One region of the Pseudomonas sp. 05N36 genome, then DNA from elsewhere that is predicted to be linked to it. Evidence: riboswitches for the same ligand, from Rfam matches in the RefSeq annotation. Region 1 holds a riboswitch; the other holds the start of a gene.

Region 1 (7,729 bases):
GGATCTTTCCCGACAAAAATACTGGGACTTTGTCCGGCGCGATGATTGGCGTAAACTGCGCGCAAGCCTGCGAGGAACTTCCATGACCGCCATTACTATTACCGACGCCGCCCACGATTATCTGGCTGATCTGCTCTCCAAGCAGAACACCCCTGGGATCGGCATTCGGGTCTTTATCACCCAGCCTGGCACTCAATACGCCGAAACCTGCATTGCCTATTGCAAGCCGGGCGAAGAAAAACCTGAAGACACAGCGCTGGGGCTGAAAAGCTTCACCGCTTACATCGACTCGTTCAGCGAAGCATTCCTGGACGATGCGGTGGTCGACTACGCCACTGACCGCATGGGCGGCCAACTGACCATCAAGGCGCCAAACGCCAAAGTACCGATGGTCAACGCCGACAGCCCGGTCAACGAGCGCATCAACTATTACCTGCAAACCGAAATCAACCCGGGGCTGGCCAGCCACGGCGGTCAGGTCAGCCTGATCGATGTGGTTGAGGACGGCATCGCCGTGCTGAAGTTCGGTGGCGGCTGCCAGGGCTGCGGCCAGGCTGACGTGACCCTGAAGGAAGGCATCGAACGCACGCTGCTGGAGCGTATTCCCGAGCTCAAGGGTGTCCGTGACGTGACCGACCACACGCAGAAAGAAAACGCCTACTACTAAGGTGTTCGCTGCGACATGAAAAAACGGTGCCCGTGAGCGCCGTTTTTTTATGGGTGAAATTCACTGACGCCATCGCGAGCAGGCTCGCTCCCACATTTGACCGAGTATCCCCTGTGGGAGCGAGCCTGCTCGCGATGGGGGCCTAAGGCCTGTACAAATGTGCATGCCCCGCGCGGTACAGCGACGATTCGCTGAAGGTGTCACTGCCCAATACCCGACCCACCAGAATCAGCGCCGTACGCCGAAACCCCTTGGCCTGAACCTTTTCGGCGATGTCTGTCAGCGTTCCCACCACCCAATCCTGATCCGGCCAGCTGGCCCGATGAACCACCGCAATCGGACAATCCGCGCCGTAATGCGGCAGCAGCTGCGCGACGATTTTTTCCAGGTGATTGACCCCCAGATGAATCGCCATGGTCGCGCCATGCCGGGCCAGGCTGCTGAATTCTTCGCCCGGCGGCATCGCAGTCTTGTCGGCGTAGCGGGTCAGGATGACGCTTTGAGAGATGTCCGGTAGCGTCAGCTCGGCACCCAACAGCGCTGCACACGCAGCAGTGGCGGTGACGCCAGGGATGATTTCAAACGGAATGTTCAGCTCGCGCAGATAACGAATCTGCTCGCCGATCGCCCCATACAGGCTCGGATCGCCGGAATGCACGCGTGCCACATCCTGGCCTTTGTCGTTGGCGACTCTGATCAGTTCGATGATCTGTTCCAGGTGCAATTCGGCGCTGTTGACCACCTGTTCGGCCTGATGGCCTTGCAGTACGGCTTCAGGCACCAGCGAGCCGGCGTAGATGATCACCGGGCAGCTGCGAATCAGCCGCTGGCCCTTGACCGTGATCAGTTCCGGGTCGCCGGGACCTGCGCCAATGAAGTAGACGGTCATGGCCGGCTCCTGTGAAAAATTGTCAAAGCAAGGCTTCAGATGAAGATTGCTCATGATCGAAGGCGGGGATTATCGAGGATTTTACGCAGCACCGGCCAACGCAAACGTCGCTTGGGCATATTTTTGTCGCGGGATCAGCAGTTTAGCCGGTGCCTGCGCCAGTTGTTCGGCGAGGGCCAGTGCGGCACTTTCCGCTATGCCGTAGCAGCCGGTGCGCTCGAAGGCGATTTGCGAGCGATGGCTGAGTTGCGGTTGATAGCTGGAAAGTTGTTCGCTGCTGAAGCAGATCAGTGGCAGTGACAGTTGCCGGGCCAACTCGATCAGACCGGGCTCATCACGTTTCAGATCGATGCTGGCCAAGGCCTTGATCGCCTGTAATTCGATGTGATGAGCCTGCAACGCCTGGTCGAGCAACGTGCGCAGCGTGCTGGCCGGGCAGCCGCGCTGGCAGCCCAGGCCGACCACCAGGGTCGGTGCTGCGCCCGTTTCACTCATGCGTGATATTGATCATCGCTTTTGCGGCGGAACAACCAGGCGCTGATCAGGCCCATTGCCAGCCAGAACGCGGCGTTGGTCAGCTGCGAGGCGATCTTGAATTGCGCTTCGAGGGCTTCAGGGGCCAGCATCGAATGCACTTCAGGCTGCGGCGCGCCGATGATATGCGGCACGGCCAGAATGGCGACACCGAGCACTTTCAGCAGCCAATGCCGGGCGAACACGATCAGCGCGATACCGACAGCGGTGGACGCTGCCGTGCTGATCCACCAGATTTGCCGTTGTGTCAGGTCTGCGGCGGCAGTTCCCGGCAATTCCGGCGGCAAACCCAGGGTCGGTGCGAGGACGAAGGTCGCATAACCGGCCAATCCCCAGAGCAGGCCTTGAGAAGTGCGAGTCGGCGCGCGCAGGGTGTAGAGACCCGCGAGCATCAGCGCAAAACCGACGGCGACCACCAGATTGCCACCAGTGGTCGACAGCACGCGCTGCCAGCCATCTTCCGGTTCCCAAGCCTCTGCATCGTGGGTGTGGCCAGCCATGGCGCCTTCGGCATGTTCATGGACTTCAGCCGCCGGGGCTTTTTCGTAGGTCTCCGCCTGAAGAATCAGCGGCGCGACCCAGAAGCTTTGCAGCAGGGTCAGCAGCAGGGCGGCCAGCAAGCCGGTGAAACCTGCGGTTTGCGCTATACGCTTGATCATCTCGGCAGGTCTCAGTGGCACGGGAAAGCAGAACTGTGACGGGTATCGTGGGCGGCGTTGTGCACCGCGTCGATGTGCGAGAAGCCGGCGAAATACACAAGGCACGCGCCCAGGATCGATGCGCTGATAGCGGCAACGAGGCGTTGGCTCAGGGTGGAGGTGGTGCTGGCGGTGACGTGGCGAGTGCTGCTGATGATCGACATGGCGCTTCCCTCTGGTCAGTCAGTGGGTGAAGCGAGCGCATGCAAACCCCCGCGAGCCGGGCACGCAGAGGCTGAAACAGCGCCCGCCCACCGCGGGTTTGTTATTGATGTGTTGCGGGCCGGTCTCCGGGCTCACGAGGGGCTGGCATTCGCCGAACCTGCAAGAATCGCCTTCCCATGCCGAACTGCTGGCACAGTGGATCTGATTCTTCGCTCGCTTACCGTTGCGGGGGCAGCACCGGACTGACATGGCTTTTGAGTAAAGCACATGATTCACCGGTTTCCCGTTTCACCCTGTGAAGGGCACCCGTAACAAGGCGTGTAGGAGAGCATGGGCGAGGGCGGGGCGTCAATTGGCAAGCGTTCTCAACGCGAGACCGAGGTGCTGCCATCGCGAGCGGGCTCGCTCCCACATTGGAACGCGGTCAACTGTGGGAGCGAGCCTGCTCGCGATGGCGCCATCACAGCCGACGCACAACTCAGGCGAACATTGACCCGCCCCGATGCGATGCGTAGCCTTGCGCTTTCGAGGTTCTTTGGCGCGTGCGCCGAAGCTAAGAAGGGAACGCGGTCGATGCCGCGGCTGCCCCCGCAACTGTGAACGGTTTCGTTTCTGCCATGCCACTGCGCTCTTTTGTTTTCAGGCGCGGGAAGGTGCAGGAACCGCCAGTCGAAAGACTGGCCCACCGTCAGCCAGGAGACCTGCCTCGATACAGATTCTCACTACAACCGGGCGGGGTGATCCGGTGGCGAATTCTTCCGCGCGCTCAAGCGCCGCCGGTTGTCGTCCCGTATGCCCGCCACCTTGCCAAAGGGCATCCGATGAAAACACTGGCCAAACTTCCCGTCACCATCGTCACCGGTTTCCTCGGTTCGGGCAAAACCACCTTGCTGCGACACATGCTCGATAACGCCCAGGGCCGGCGTATCGCGGTGATCGTCAACGAGTTCGGCGAGCTGGGCATCGACGGCGAAATCCTCAAGCAATGTTCCATCGGCTGCACCGAGGAAGAAGCCAACGGTCGCGTGTATGAGCTGGCCAACGGCTGCCTGTGCTGCACCGTTCAAGAAGAGTTCTTCCCGGTGATGCGCGAACTGGTTGCCCGTCGCGGCGATCTCGACCACATCCTCATCGAAACCTCCGGTCTGGCCCTGCCAAAGCCGTTGGTCCAGGCCTTCCAGTGGCCGGAAATCCGTAGCGCCTGCACCGTGGATGCGGTGATCACCGTGGTCGACAGCCCGGCCGTGGCCGCCGGCACTTTCGCCGCGTTCCCGGACCAGGTCGATGCCCAGCGCAAACTCGACCCGAACCTGGACCACGAATCGCCGCTGCACGAGCTGTTCGCCGACCAACTGGCCAGCGCCGACCTGGTGATCCTCAACAAGGCCGACCTGATCAGCCCGGCGGATCTGGCCAAAGTGCGCCTGGAAGTCGCCGAAGAACTGCCGCCAGCGGTGAAAATCATCGAATCCAGCAGCGGTCGCTTGCCGCTGGACGTGTTGATCGGCCTGGGTGCCGGCTCCGAAGAACACATCGACAGCCGCCACAGCCACCACGACCATCACCACGATGGCGACGACCACGACGATCACGATCACGACGCCTTCGATTCGATTTCCATCGAATTGCCACAAGCCGACGAAAGCCTGTTACTCGATGCCCTGACCCAATTGGTGGTCCAGCACGGCATCCTGCGGGTCAAGGGTTTCGCCGCAATCCCGAGCAAGCCGATGCGCTTGCTGATCCAGGGCGTGGGTACGCGTTTCGACAAGCATTTCGATCGTCAGTGGGGCGCAGACGAAGCGCGCAGCACCCGTCTGGTGCTGATCGGCCAGCAACTCGACGCCGCCTTGCTCGAAGCGCAATTGCGCGCCGCGCTCAGCGTTTAATCCATGCACCTGCTCAGGACCCAGCCCGGCGGTTTCGTCTCGGATGACAACATTGCCGACCTTGGCCAAACCCCCGCCGAGCTGGTGATTCTGTGCAGCGGCGACTCCAGCCTGGCGCTGCTCGCCGAAGCGGCGCAGCAGTTGCCCGAGGACTACCCGAGCCTGCGCCTGGCCAACCCGATGCAGGTGCAGAATCACGCCTCGGTCGACTTGTACGTCGACGAAGTGCTGCGCCACGCCAAGGTGATTCTGATCTCGCTGCACGGCGGGATTGCCTATTGGCGCTACGGCATCGAACGCCTGGTGGAGCTGTCGCAACGCGGTGTGCAACTGATTCTGGTGCCGGGCGATGACCGTCCCGACCCGGAACTCAGCGACCTCAGCACCGTACCTGTCGAAGACCGCGAGCGGCTTTGGCATTTTTTGCGTCAGGGCGGCATGGGCAATGCGCTGGATTTGTATCGCTGCCTGGCCAGTCGTTGGCTGGGCCGCGATTACCACTGGTCCGAACCGCAGACCTTGCCGCGTACCGCGATTTACCACCCACACAAAAGCAACGCGACGCTGGGCGATTGGCAAGCCGACTGGCAGCTTGATCAACCGGTGGCGGCGGTGCTGTTTTACCGTTCGCACTTGCAGGCGGCGAACACCGCTTTCATCGATGTTTTCTGCCAGCGCTTGCAGGCGGCGGGACTGAACCCGCTGCCGATAGCGCTGGCCAGTTTGAAAGAGCCCGGCTGCCTGACGGTGATCGAGGACTGGCTGGATGAGGTGCAGGCCTCGGTGATTCTCAACACCACCGGGTTTGCTCAATCGAGCCCCGAAGCCCCGCACCTGCGGCCCTTCCGGCGCAATATCCCGGTGATCCAGGCGATCTGCGCCCAGGACAACGAACCCGGTTGGCGTGCCAGCGAGCAAGGGCTCGGCCCGCGGGATCTGGCGATGCACATCGCTTTGCCGGAGCTCGATGGGCGGATCATCAGCCGCCCGATCAGCTTCAAGGACCTGGCCTGGCGCAGTGAGCGCAGTCAGTCCGACGTAGTCTGCTATCGACCGCAGCCCGAGCGCATGGATTTTGTTGCCGAACTGGCGCGGCGCTGGGTCGAGTTGGCGCGGGTGGCCAATACTGAAAAACGCATTGCGCTGATCCTCGCCAATTACCCGACCCGCGACGGGCGGATTGGCAACGGCGTTGGCCTCGACACGCCGGCTGCGGCGCTGAATATCCTGCGGGCGCTGCACGCCGAGGGCTATCCATTGCCGGCCGATTTGCCGGAAAGCGGCACCGCATTGATTCAGCAATTGCTCGGCGGGGTCAGCAATGACCTGGAGAGCATTGACCTGCGCCCGTGCCAGCAAAGCCTGGCACTGGCCGACTATTACTCGATGTTCAACGCCTTGCCCGAAGCCAACCGTGCAGCGGTGCTGGAACGTTGGGGATCGCCTGAACACGACCCGATGTTCCGCAGCGGACGAATGATGGTCGCGGGGCTGCGGTTTGGCCTGACCTTTGTCGGCATTCAGCCGGCGCGCGGTTATCAGGTCGATCCGAGCGCGGTCTATCACGACCCGGACCTGGTGCCGCCCCACGGTTACCTGGCGTTCTACTTCTGGTTGCGCCAGGCCTACGGCGCCCACGCGGTGATTCATGTCGGCAAGCACGGTAACCTTGAATGGTTGCCGGGCAAGGGCGTTGGCCTGTCCGAAAGCTGCTGGCCGGACGCGTTGCTCGGGCCGCTGCCGAACATTTACCCGTTTATCGTCAATGATCCGGGCGAGGGTGCGCAGGCCAAACGGCGGACGCAGGCGGTGATCATCGACCACCTGATGCCGCCACTGACCCGCGCCGAAACCTACGGCCCGTTGCGCAATCTGGAACTGTTGGCCGACGAGTATTACGAAGCCCAATTGCTCGACCCACGCCGTGCACGGGAGTTGCAGCGCGACATCCTCAATCTGGTGCGTGAAACCCACATCGACCGCGAGTTGCAACTGGACGAGAAGCTCGACAGCGACGCCGATGCCGCGATCTGGTTGCCGCGTCTGGACACCTATTTGTGCGACCTGAAAGAGTCGCAGATCCGCGACGGCCTGCACGTGTTCGGCGAATCGCCAAGCGGGCGTTTGCGCATCGACACCCTGCTGGCGTTGCTGCGCATTCCGCGCGGTGACGGTCGAGGGGCGCAATCGAGTTTGCTCCGGGCGTTGGCCAAGGCTTTCACGCTCGGGTTCGATCCGCTGGATTGTGTGTTGTCCGATCCTTGGTCCGGTCCGAAACCGGCTGAATTGCTGACGCTCAGCGCTGAGGCCTGGCGTACGGCGGGCGATACCCGTGAACGCCTGGAATTGTTCGCCGCTCAACTGATCTCGCAGACTGTGAATGCCGAAGTCGAGCTACTGACCCCGTCTCAAGCCAAACCCGGTCCCTGTGGGAGCGAGCCTGCTCGCGAAGCGGTTAATCATTCAACATTGATATCGATTGACCCGGCGCTTTCGCGAGCGGGCTCGCTCCCACAGGAGGCAGGTTGGTCTGACGTGAAAGCGATCATCGACAACCTGTGTGAGGTGGTCGCACCGCGTCTGGACGCCTGCGGCCCGGCAGAAATGCGCGGTCTGCTCGATGCCCTCAGCGGTCGCTTTGTTCCGGCAGGTCCCAGCGGCGCCCCGAGTCGCGGGCGTCTCGATGTGCTGCCCACCGGGCGCAATTTCTACTCGGTGGACGTGCGCAACCTGCCGACCACTACCGCCTGGCGCATTGGTTTCCAGTCGGCGAACCTGATTCTTGAGCGGCACCTACAGGACCACGGCGATCATTTGCGCCAGTTGGGTTTGTCGGTCTGGGGCACGGCGACCATGCGCACCGGCGGCGACGATATTGCCCAGGCCA
Region 2 (7,729 bases), on a different contig from region 1:
AGTTGGCGTCTGCCGGCACACCTTCGCCCAACTGTGGACGCTGATGCAGCTCACCGTGATAGATCGCCGCCCCGCCCAACTCGACGCCCAGAGCGCCCGCGCCAGCAGCCATCACCGGCCCGGCGTTCGGGCTGTCCCAGGTCGGCCCCTGGGTGCGCCAGCATTTGAGTGCCAAACGGGTTTTGCCCAGCAGCGCGTAAGTCAATGCCACCAGACGCGCCGGAATATAGTTGAGCACATCGTCGATTTTCGCCGCCGCCCAGCCGAAGCGTTCAAAGCGTTCATTGCGATAACCCCACATGGCATCCAGCGTATTGCTCAGCCGATAGAGCACCACGCCCGGCGCACCCGCGACGGCAAACCAGAACAGCGCGGCGAATACCGCGTCGCTGCCGTTTTCCAGAACCGATTCGGTGGCCGCGCGGGCCACTTCGGTCGAGTCCAGCTCACTGGTCTGACGGCTGACCAGATAACCGACACGCTTGCGCGCTTCATCCAGGTCGTCGCTGCGCAGGGCCTGAGCCACCGGCTCGACATGCTCACCAAGGCTGCGCAGACCGAGCGCGCAATACAACGCGAGAATCTCGACGACCCAGCCGATGTAAGGCAACCAGGACAATGCCGTGATCAACAGGGTCAGCGGCAGCACCGCCATCACCCAGGCCGTGACGCCATGACTGCGCCAGCCACGACCGGCAGAGTTGAAACGCTGCTCGATACGATCGGCAAAACGGCCGAACGCCACCAGCGGATGCCAGCGCTTGGGTTCGCCCAGCAGCGCATCCAGCGCTACGCCGGCGACACTCAGCAACGCCACACTCATTGACTCACTCCCCAAAAATTCTCGTACAACAGTTCACTCAGCGGACGCGCCTGCGCCCAGCCTTCAAGGACCAGCATCGGCGCCGGGTAAAATTCCTTGACCGGTCCCAGGCACAACACCGCCAGCGGTTTGGCCCCCGGCGGCAGGCCGAGCAGATCGGCCAAGGCTTGCGGCTCGAACAACGAGACCCAGCCCATGCCCAGACCTTCGGCACGGGACGCCAGCCAAAGATTCTGGATCGCGCAGGACAACGACGCCATGTCCATTTCCGGCAAGGTCCGACGACCAAAGATATGCCGCTCGCGATCATCCATCAGCGCGGCGACCAACACTTCGGCGCAATCATTGATGCCTTCGACTTTCAGCGTCATGAATTCGTCGGAGCGTTCGCCCAGCGCTTCGGCGGTGCGTACCCGCTCCTCTTCCACCAGTTGCTGGATCCTGCCGCGTAACGCTCGGTCGCTGATGCGGATAAACCGCCAGGGCTGCATCAAACCGACACTCGGCGCCCGATGCGCCGCTTCGAGCAAACGCCGAAGCAGTTCGGGCTCGACGCTGCCGCCACTGAAGTGACGCATGTCGCGACGCTCGGCAATCGCGCGATAAACCGCTTCGCGCTCGGCGGCGCTGAACGCCAGATCTTCAGGATTCATGGCTTGAGCAACGCCGCCACCGCTTGCGGATTGGACGGGAAATAAAAGTGCACATAAGACGCCGTCATCCGCCCGTCACGGTAAACCGCCTCGGCACCGCGCCCGCCGTTAGGGCTCAGGCCGCGAGCGATCGGCTCAAGCTCGGTGCTGGTCAACGAATGGTGGTAGGTGTGGCCACGCAACGCGCCTTCGGGTAACTCGACCGCTTGCAGGGCCAGCGCGGCCAGGCGCTTTTGCATCACCGCATCACCGGCCAGCAGCCCTACCAACTCGGCACGCGTGCCATCGACATCGGTCAGTGAGTCGAGCAGGTACAGCATGCCGCCGCATTCAGCCAACAACGGTTTGCCAGCGCCGTGATGCGCGCGAATGGCATCGAGCATTGTGCGGTTTTCAGCCAACGCCACGTGGTGCAATTCCGGATAGCCACCGGGCAGATACAGGCTGTCCGCTTCTGGCAGTTCACGGTCATGGATCGGCGAGAAGAATCGCAACTCCGCACCCATCGCCCGCAGCAAGTCGAGGCTCGCGCCATACGTGAAGGCAAACGCTTCATCGCGAGCCACGGCAATTCGCACACCGGCCAACAATGGCTCGGCGGCAATCACGTCAGGTGCAGCGAACTCGACGGCGGGCGGCAACGCCACTTCGCAACTGCTGGCCAACGCTTCGGCGGCGGCGTCGAGGCGCAGATCGAGGTCATTCAATTCACTGGCCTGGACCAGGCCCAGGTGACGGCTTGGCAGTTCGATCCCGGTTTCCCGGGACAAAGCGCCATACCAGCGCAGGCCTTCGGTGAGGCTGCCTTCGAGCAATTGCGCGTGACGCAAGGTACCGACGCGGTTGGCCAAGACACCGGCAAACGGCAGGTCCGGCTGATAACGTGCGAGCCCCAACGCCAGCGCGCCGAAGGTCTGAGCCATGGCGGTGCCATCAATCACACCCAGCACCGGTACGCCGAAGTGCCGCGCCAGATCGGCGCTGGACGGCGTGCCATCGAACAGGCCCATGACGCCTTCGATCAAAATCAGATCAGCCTCAGCGGCGGCTTCCCACAACAGTCGACGACTTTCCTGCTCGCCGACCATCCACATGTCCAATTGATAGACCGGCGCACCGCTGGCGCGCTCGAGAATCATCGGGTCGAGAAAGTCCGGGCCGCATTTGAACACCCGGACCTTGCGCCCCTGATTGCGATGCAAACGGGCCAGCGCGGCAGTGACGGTGGTCTTGCCCTGACCGGAAGCCGGCGCGGCAATCAGTACCGCCGGGCAAAAGCGCGGCTCACTCACAGCTCTACGCCTTTCTGCGCTTTGATCCCGGCCTGGAAAGCGTGCTTGATCATGCCCATTTCGGTAACGGTGTCGGCCAGTTCGATCATTTCCGGCTTGGCGCCACGACCGGTGACCACCACGTGTTGCATCGGCGGACGCGCCTGCAAGTCGCTGAGCACCTGATCGAGGTCCAGATAACCGTGCTTGAGGGCGATATTCAGCTCATCGAGCACCACCAGACCAATGCCCGGGTCACGCAGCAATTCACGGGAGACTTCCCAGGCAGCTTCGGCGGCGGCGATATCGCGCTGGCGATCCTGGGTTTCCCAAGTGAAACCTTCGCCCATCACGTGGAAGCGCACTTGCTCCGGGAAGCGCCGGAAGAACAGCTCCTCACCAGTGCTGCTACGCCCCTTGATGAACTGCACCACGCCGCACTGCATGCCGTGGCCCATCGCCCGGGCGAGCATACCGAACGCTGAACTGCTTTTGCCCTTGCCGTTGCCGGACAGGACCAGCAGCAAGCCGCATTCATTCGGCGAGTTGGCAATACGCTCATCGATCACCGCTTTCTTGCGCAGCATGCGTGCCAGATGGCGTTCGTCACGATCAGGGGAATCAGTCATGGGGGAGCTCTCCGTTGAGGCTGGATAACGGCGGGCAGGCATAGAAATAGACGGCAAGAAGCCTGGCATCGCCCACCGTGATGCCGCTGGATGGATCAGGCCGGTCTCCGGGCTCATGAGCGGCTTGCGCCTGACTGCGCGCCTTCCCATATCGACCTTCGACACAGTGGCTCAAAGCGCAGTTTTTACTCATTTACCGTTGCGGGGGCAGCGCCGGGATCGTCGCCCGCTCTGTCAAAGAACGCGCCCTCACCAGCTTCCCTGTTTCACTCGGTCGACCACTGGGTCACAGAGCACCTGAAACAAGTCGCGAAGGTTAGAGGGTTGGGGGTGGAGCGTCAATTAAAGCCGGGGGCTCATCGACAGATAGAAACCGACCCCGATCAATAAACTGGCGCCAATCTTGCGCCACACTAAAAGCGATGATATCAAAGAGCCACAACCTTATATTACAAGAACAAAGAGGGGGAGCAACATGCAAGGCATGATCATCAGTAACCCGAAGCTGGAATTCCTGCGCCCGGTGCTGGAGCGCTGGTTCGAGTGCATCGACCGCTACAACGCAGTACGCGGCGATAACGAAAGCCCTTACTGGTTTGACGAACGCGCCAACCTGAGCCTGCTTTCGGCGGCAGCGTGGATGGCTGAAATGGTCACCCTCGAACAGACTCCGACGAAAAAGCAGATCGAGGAAGGCGAGCGCAATGGCCGCGCCGACCTGTTTATCGCCAGCAAAGAAGAACGCGCCTACCTTCAAGCCACGCAACGCTGGCCGCGAGTCAACAACCTGAATCTGACCCAGGCCTTGCACGACGTCGTGAGCGATGCGAAAAAAATCAGCTATGCCAGTGACCTGAAACTCGGCTGCCTGTTCGTTGCCCCGCAAAAGACCCAGCACAGTCCTACGCCGGAAGAGCTCCAGGACATGGTCGACGACCTGCAAAAGGAACACACCTGCGCCGTGGCCTGGTACTTCCCCTACGCCTACCGCAAATTGCACAACGAAGCCGGCAACTACCATCCGGGCATCGCACTGCTGCTCAAAGAGGCTCGCGGCTGACAGGTTGAACCTTAGGCCAATCAGGGTCTAGCGCTTGCGGCACAAGGTCAAACCATCGCCCAGCGGCAACAACGACAGATCGACACGCGAGTCATCCTTCAAGGCGCGATTAAGCGCCTGGATGGCTCGGGTGTCTTCGCTCGCAGGATTGTCTTCCAGTACTCGCCCACTCCACAGCGTGTTGTCGAATACCGCCAACCCACCGCTTCGCAGCAGCCGCAGAGCGCTTTCCAGATACGCCGGATAGTTGGCCTTGTCGGCATCGATGAAGATCAGATCGAAACAACCACCCTGCCCTTGCTGCTCAAGTTGAGCCAGGGTTTGCAACGCGGGGGCCAAACGCAAATCGATGCGCCCGGCGAGACCAGCCTCCTGCCAGTAGCGGCGCGCCGTGGCGTTGTAGTCTCCGGGAAGGTCACAGCAGATCAACGAGCCGTCATCCGGCAAGGCGGTCGCCATGCACAAGGCGCTGTAGCCGGTGAAAGTCCCCACTTCGAGCAAGCGCCTGGCGCTCATCAGCTTGACCAGCAAGGCGAGGAACTGCCCCTGCTCGGGCGCCACCTGCCAGCGCGCCATGGGCAGCGCCTGGGTTTCGTCACGCAAGCGACGCTGCAGCGGCGTTTCGCGCAAGGAAACGTCGAGCAGGTAGTTATAAAGGGAATCGTCGAGATTGAGTGTGCGAGCGGTCATGACAACCTCTGCGAACTAGAAATTGTGCGCCAGATGCTCAGGCTCGATAACACGCTTGGCGCTCAGGTAGGCTCTCTGCCAATAGGCCTTGGACAAACTGTCGAGCTTCACCGTACCACCCGTGGCGGGAGCATGCACGAAGCGACCTTCACCGACGTAGATCCCGGCGTGGCTGACTTGCGAGCCGCCATTGGTGGCGAAGAAGATCAGGTCGCCGGTTTGCAGAGCCTCCAGGCCAATGTTCGGCGCTTGCATGCCGATCATCTCGCGAGTCGAGCGCGGCAAGGAAATACCCGCCGCATCGCGGTAGACGTAGCCGATCAGGCCGCTGCAATCGAAACCTGAATCCGGCGTATTGCCGCCCCAACGATAAGGCGTGCCGACCAGACCCAGCGCGCGAATCAGCACGTCTTCAGCGGCAGGCGAGAACGATTGGGCGGGAGCGAAAACCGGGGCGCGAACGACTTTGACAGGCGGCGGAGTACGGCTGGCACAGGCGCTGAGCAGCGCTGCGAGGAAGATAAGTGCGAGGCGGGCCGACATCGTCATGTGCAGAACATCCTGATCTGGCAGCGGCTTTCTCTGCCGAGCGGCTGAAAACAAAACCGCGTAAGCAGGGCTTACGCGGTTAGTTAGTCAACAATAGATCAGGATTCTAGCGGCTACGCGCCAAACTTCAAGTAAGACTTTAAGTTGGCCTTACAAAAAGTCCGCTTACTTGCGTGCCGTGACTGTCGTTGGGGCCATGGCGAGTGCCCGCTTGGCCTCAATGAAGGTCTTGCTCCAGTAGCTGTCGCCCAGGTTATCGACCCGGACACCACCGCTGCGGCGGCTGCTGGAATGGATGAACTGGTCATCACCCAGGTAGATCCCGGCGTGACTGACGCGACCGCGACGACCATTGGTGGCGAAGAACAGCAAGTCGCCAGGCTTCAGGTTGTTGCGCGAGACCAATGGGGCATTCACGTTGATCATTTCGCGAGTGGAGCGCGGCAGGTTCATGCCAGCCTCTTCACGAAACAGATAACCGATGAAACCGCTGCAATCGAAACCGGCTTCAGAGGTGCCGCCCATGCGGTAACGGGTACCAACCAGGGACAGGCCACGCTCGAGGATGCTGTCGGCCAGAACCGGAAGCTGGTAAGGCTTGTTGCTGGCAAAGTCTGCCAGCTCTTTTTCGGTAGCCAGCTCTTCCTGATAAATAACGGAAGACTGGGCAGTCGCTGAATTTTTAATCTGCTGATCGTTTTGTTGTTGCGAGACCGGGGAATGAACCGCGCAACCAAAAAGCAGGGTGACAAGTGCGAGAGGCACGAGGGGTGCGAAGCGATTTAGCATGGGCACGACCGTGGCTGAAGTTGTAAAGAAGGCGAGACTATGCCTTCTATCGTCCTCATTTGCAAATTCAATCGATCCGAATGTGACTTATCGGTTTCTCGTTAACATCTAAGCGCTTAAGCCCATTTTAAATCTGCACGCGCCGTGAACACCCTTCCGGAAGCGGGTTTTCTAACGCCTGAAAGATGCCGAAACGCACTACAGGCCGCGGTTTTACCAGCCCAGGGTTTCTTTGAGAAAGGGGATCGTCAGCTTGCGCTGAGCCTGCAAGGAGGCCTGATCGAGGCGCTCAAGGAGCTCGAACAACGCACTCATGCTGCGAGTGCCGCGCGTCAAAATAAAATGCCCGACTTCGTCGGTCAGGTGCAGACCGCGACGTGAGGCGCGCAATTGCAGCGCACGCAACTTGTCTTCATCGGACAGTGGCCGCATCTGAAAAATCAGCGCCAGGGTCAAGCGGGATTTGAGGTCTGCCAGTTTTACCGGCAACTCGCGTGGCGAGGTCGAAGCGGCGATCAGCAGGCGCCGACCGCTGTCTCGCAGGCGATTGAACAGATGGAACAACGCCTCTTCCCAATCAGCCCGCCCTGCGACTGCCTGCAAGTCATCCAGGCAGACCAGTTCGTACTGTTCAAGGTTGTCGAGGATTTCGATACCGCGATCCAGCAACTCGGCCAACGGCAGGTACACCGCCGGCTCCCCCAACTGCTCGAAGCGCAAGCACGCGGCTTGCAACAAGTGCGTACGCCCTACGCCGTCCTTGCCCCAGAGATAGATCAGGCTTTCGGTCCAGCCGGCGTCGGCTTCGCACAGCCGCTCGACATAGCCGAGTGCAGCGGCATTGGCGCCAGGGTAGTAGTTGATAAAGGTAGCGTCATCACGCAGACGCACACCTAGGGGCAGCTGAATCGGTTTCATGCTGACTGAACAGTTCAAACGAACCGTTAGTGGCCTCTGTGTAAAGTTTGCAAAGTTTATACCCGTGACGCCAGCCGCACAATGCAGCAGACCATAAGCAAAATCAAAGGTTTGCGTTAACTTGCGAGGATCGCCGAGGTTTGTTTGACGGCGTATGTGACAGCCGGGAGAGTTTTACAGGCTTGCCCGGTAATGTGCCGGGCATCCTTGGGTACTCAGTCGACAGGGCTGATCAATCCGAATTATCCACACCGCTGTACATGCCAGAATCTTTATATAAATCATGGACATGCCGAACAAGCACCATGATCACCGCCGCGACTGGCAATGCCAGCAGGATCCCGGTG

What was found. A riboswitch is a leader RNA that binds a small molecule or an ion and turns the genes downstream of it on or off. The one in region 1 is predicted to bind cobalamin.
Region 2: linked by a shared signal. The riboswitch ahead of cobO (cob(I)yrinic acid a,c-diamide adenosyltransferase) and the one ahead of AC1DIH_RS24345 (CbtB domain-containing protein) in region 1 are both predicted to bind cobalamin.

The regions. Positions count from the first base shown of each region.
Region 1 is NZ_JBFTNH010000023.1:84,609-92,337, reverse strand. It holds gene nfuA (Fe-S biogenesis protein NfuA) at 83-667, shown strand; gene cobM (precorrin-4 C(11)-methyltransferase) at 810-1,556, opposite strand; gene AC1DIH_RS24355 (cobalamin biosynthesis protein) at 1,638-2,051, opposite strand; gene AC1DIH_RS24350 (CbtA family protein) at 2,048-2,749, opposite strand; gene AC1DIH_RS24345 (CbtB domain-containing protein) at 2,761-2,952, opposite strand; cobalamin riboswitch at 3,053-3,278, opposite strand; cobalamin riboswitch at 3,465-3,676, shown strand; gene cobW (cobalamin biosynthesis protein CobW) at 3,775-4,842, shown strand; gene cobN (cobaltochelatase subunit CobN) at 4,846-7,729, shown strand, end outside.
Region 2 is NZ_JBFTNH010000018.1:80,362-88,090, reverse strand. It holds gene cbiB (adenosylcobinamide-phosphate synthase CbiB) at 1-823, opposite strand, end outside; gene bluB (5,6-dimethylbenzimidazole synthase) at 820-1,476, opposite strand; gene AC1DIH_RS21360 (cobyrinate a,c-diamide synthase) at 1,473-2,768, opposite strand; gene cobO (cob(I)yrinic acid a,c-diamide adenosyltransferase) at 2,765-3,376, opposite strand; cobalamin riboswitch at 3,458-3,692, opposite strand; gene AC1DIH_RS21350 (hypothetical protein) at 3,852-4,436, shown strand; gene AC1DIH_RS21345 (class I SAM-dependent methyltransferase) at 4,464-5,126, opposite strand; gene AC1DIH_RS21340 (C40 family peptidase) at 5,142-5,675, opposite strand; gene AC1DIH_RS21335 (C40 family peptidase) at 5,841-6,464, opposite strand; gene hda (DnaA regulatory inactivator Hda) at 6,678-7,382, opposite strand; gene AC1DIH_RS21325 (AI-2E family transporter) at 7,615-7,729, opposite strand, start outside.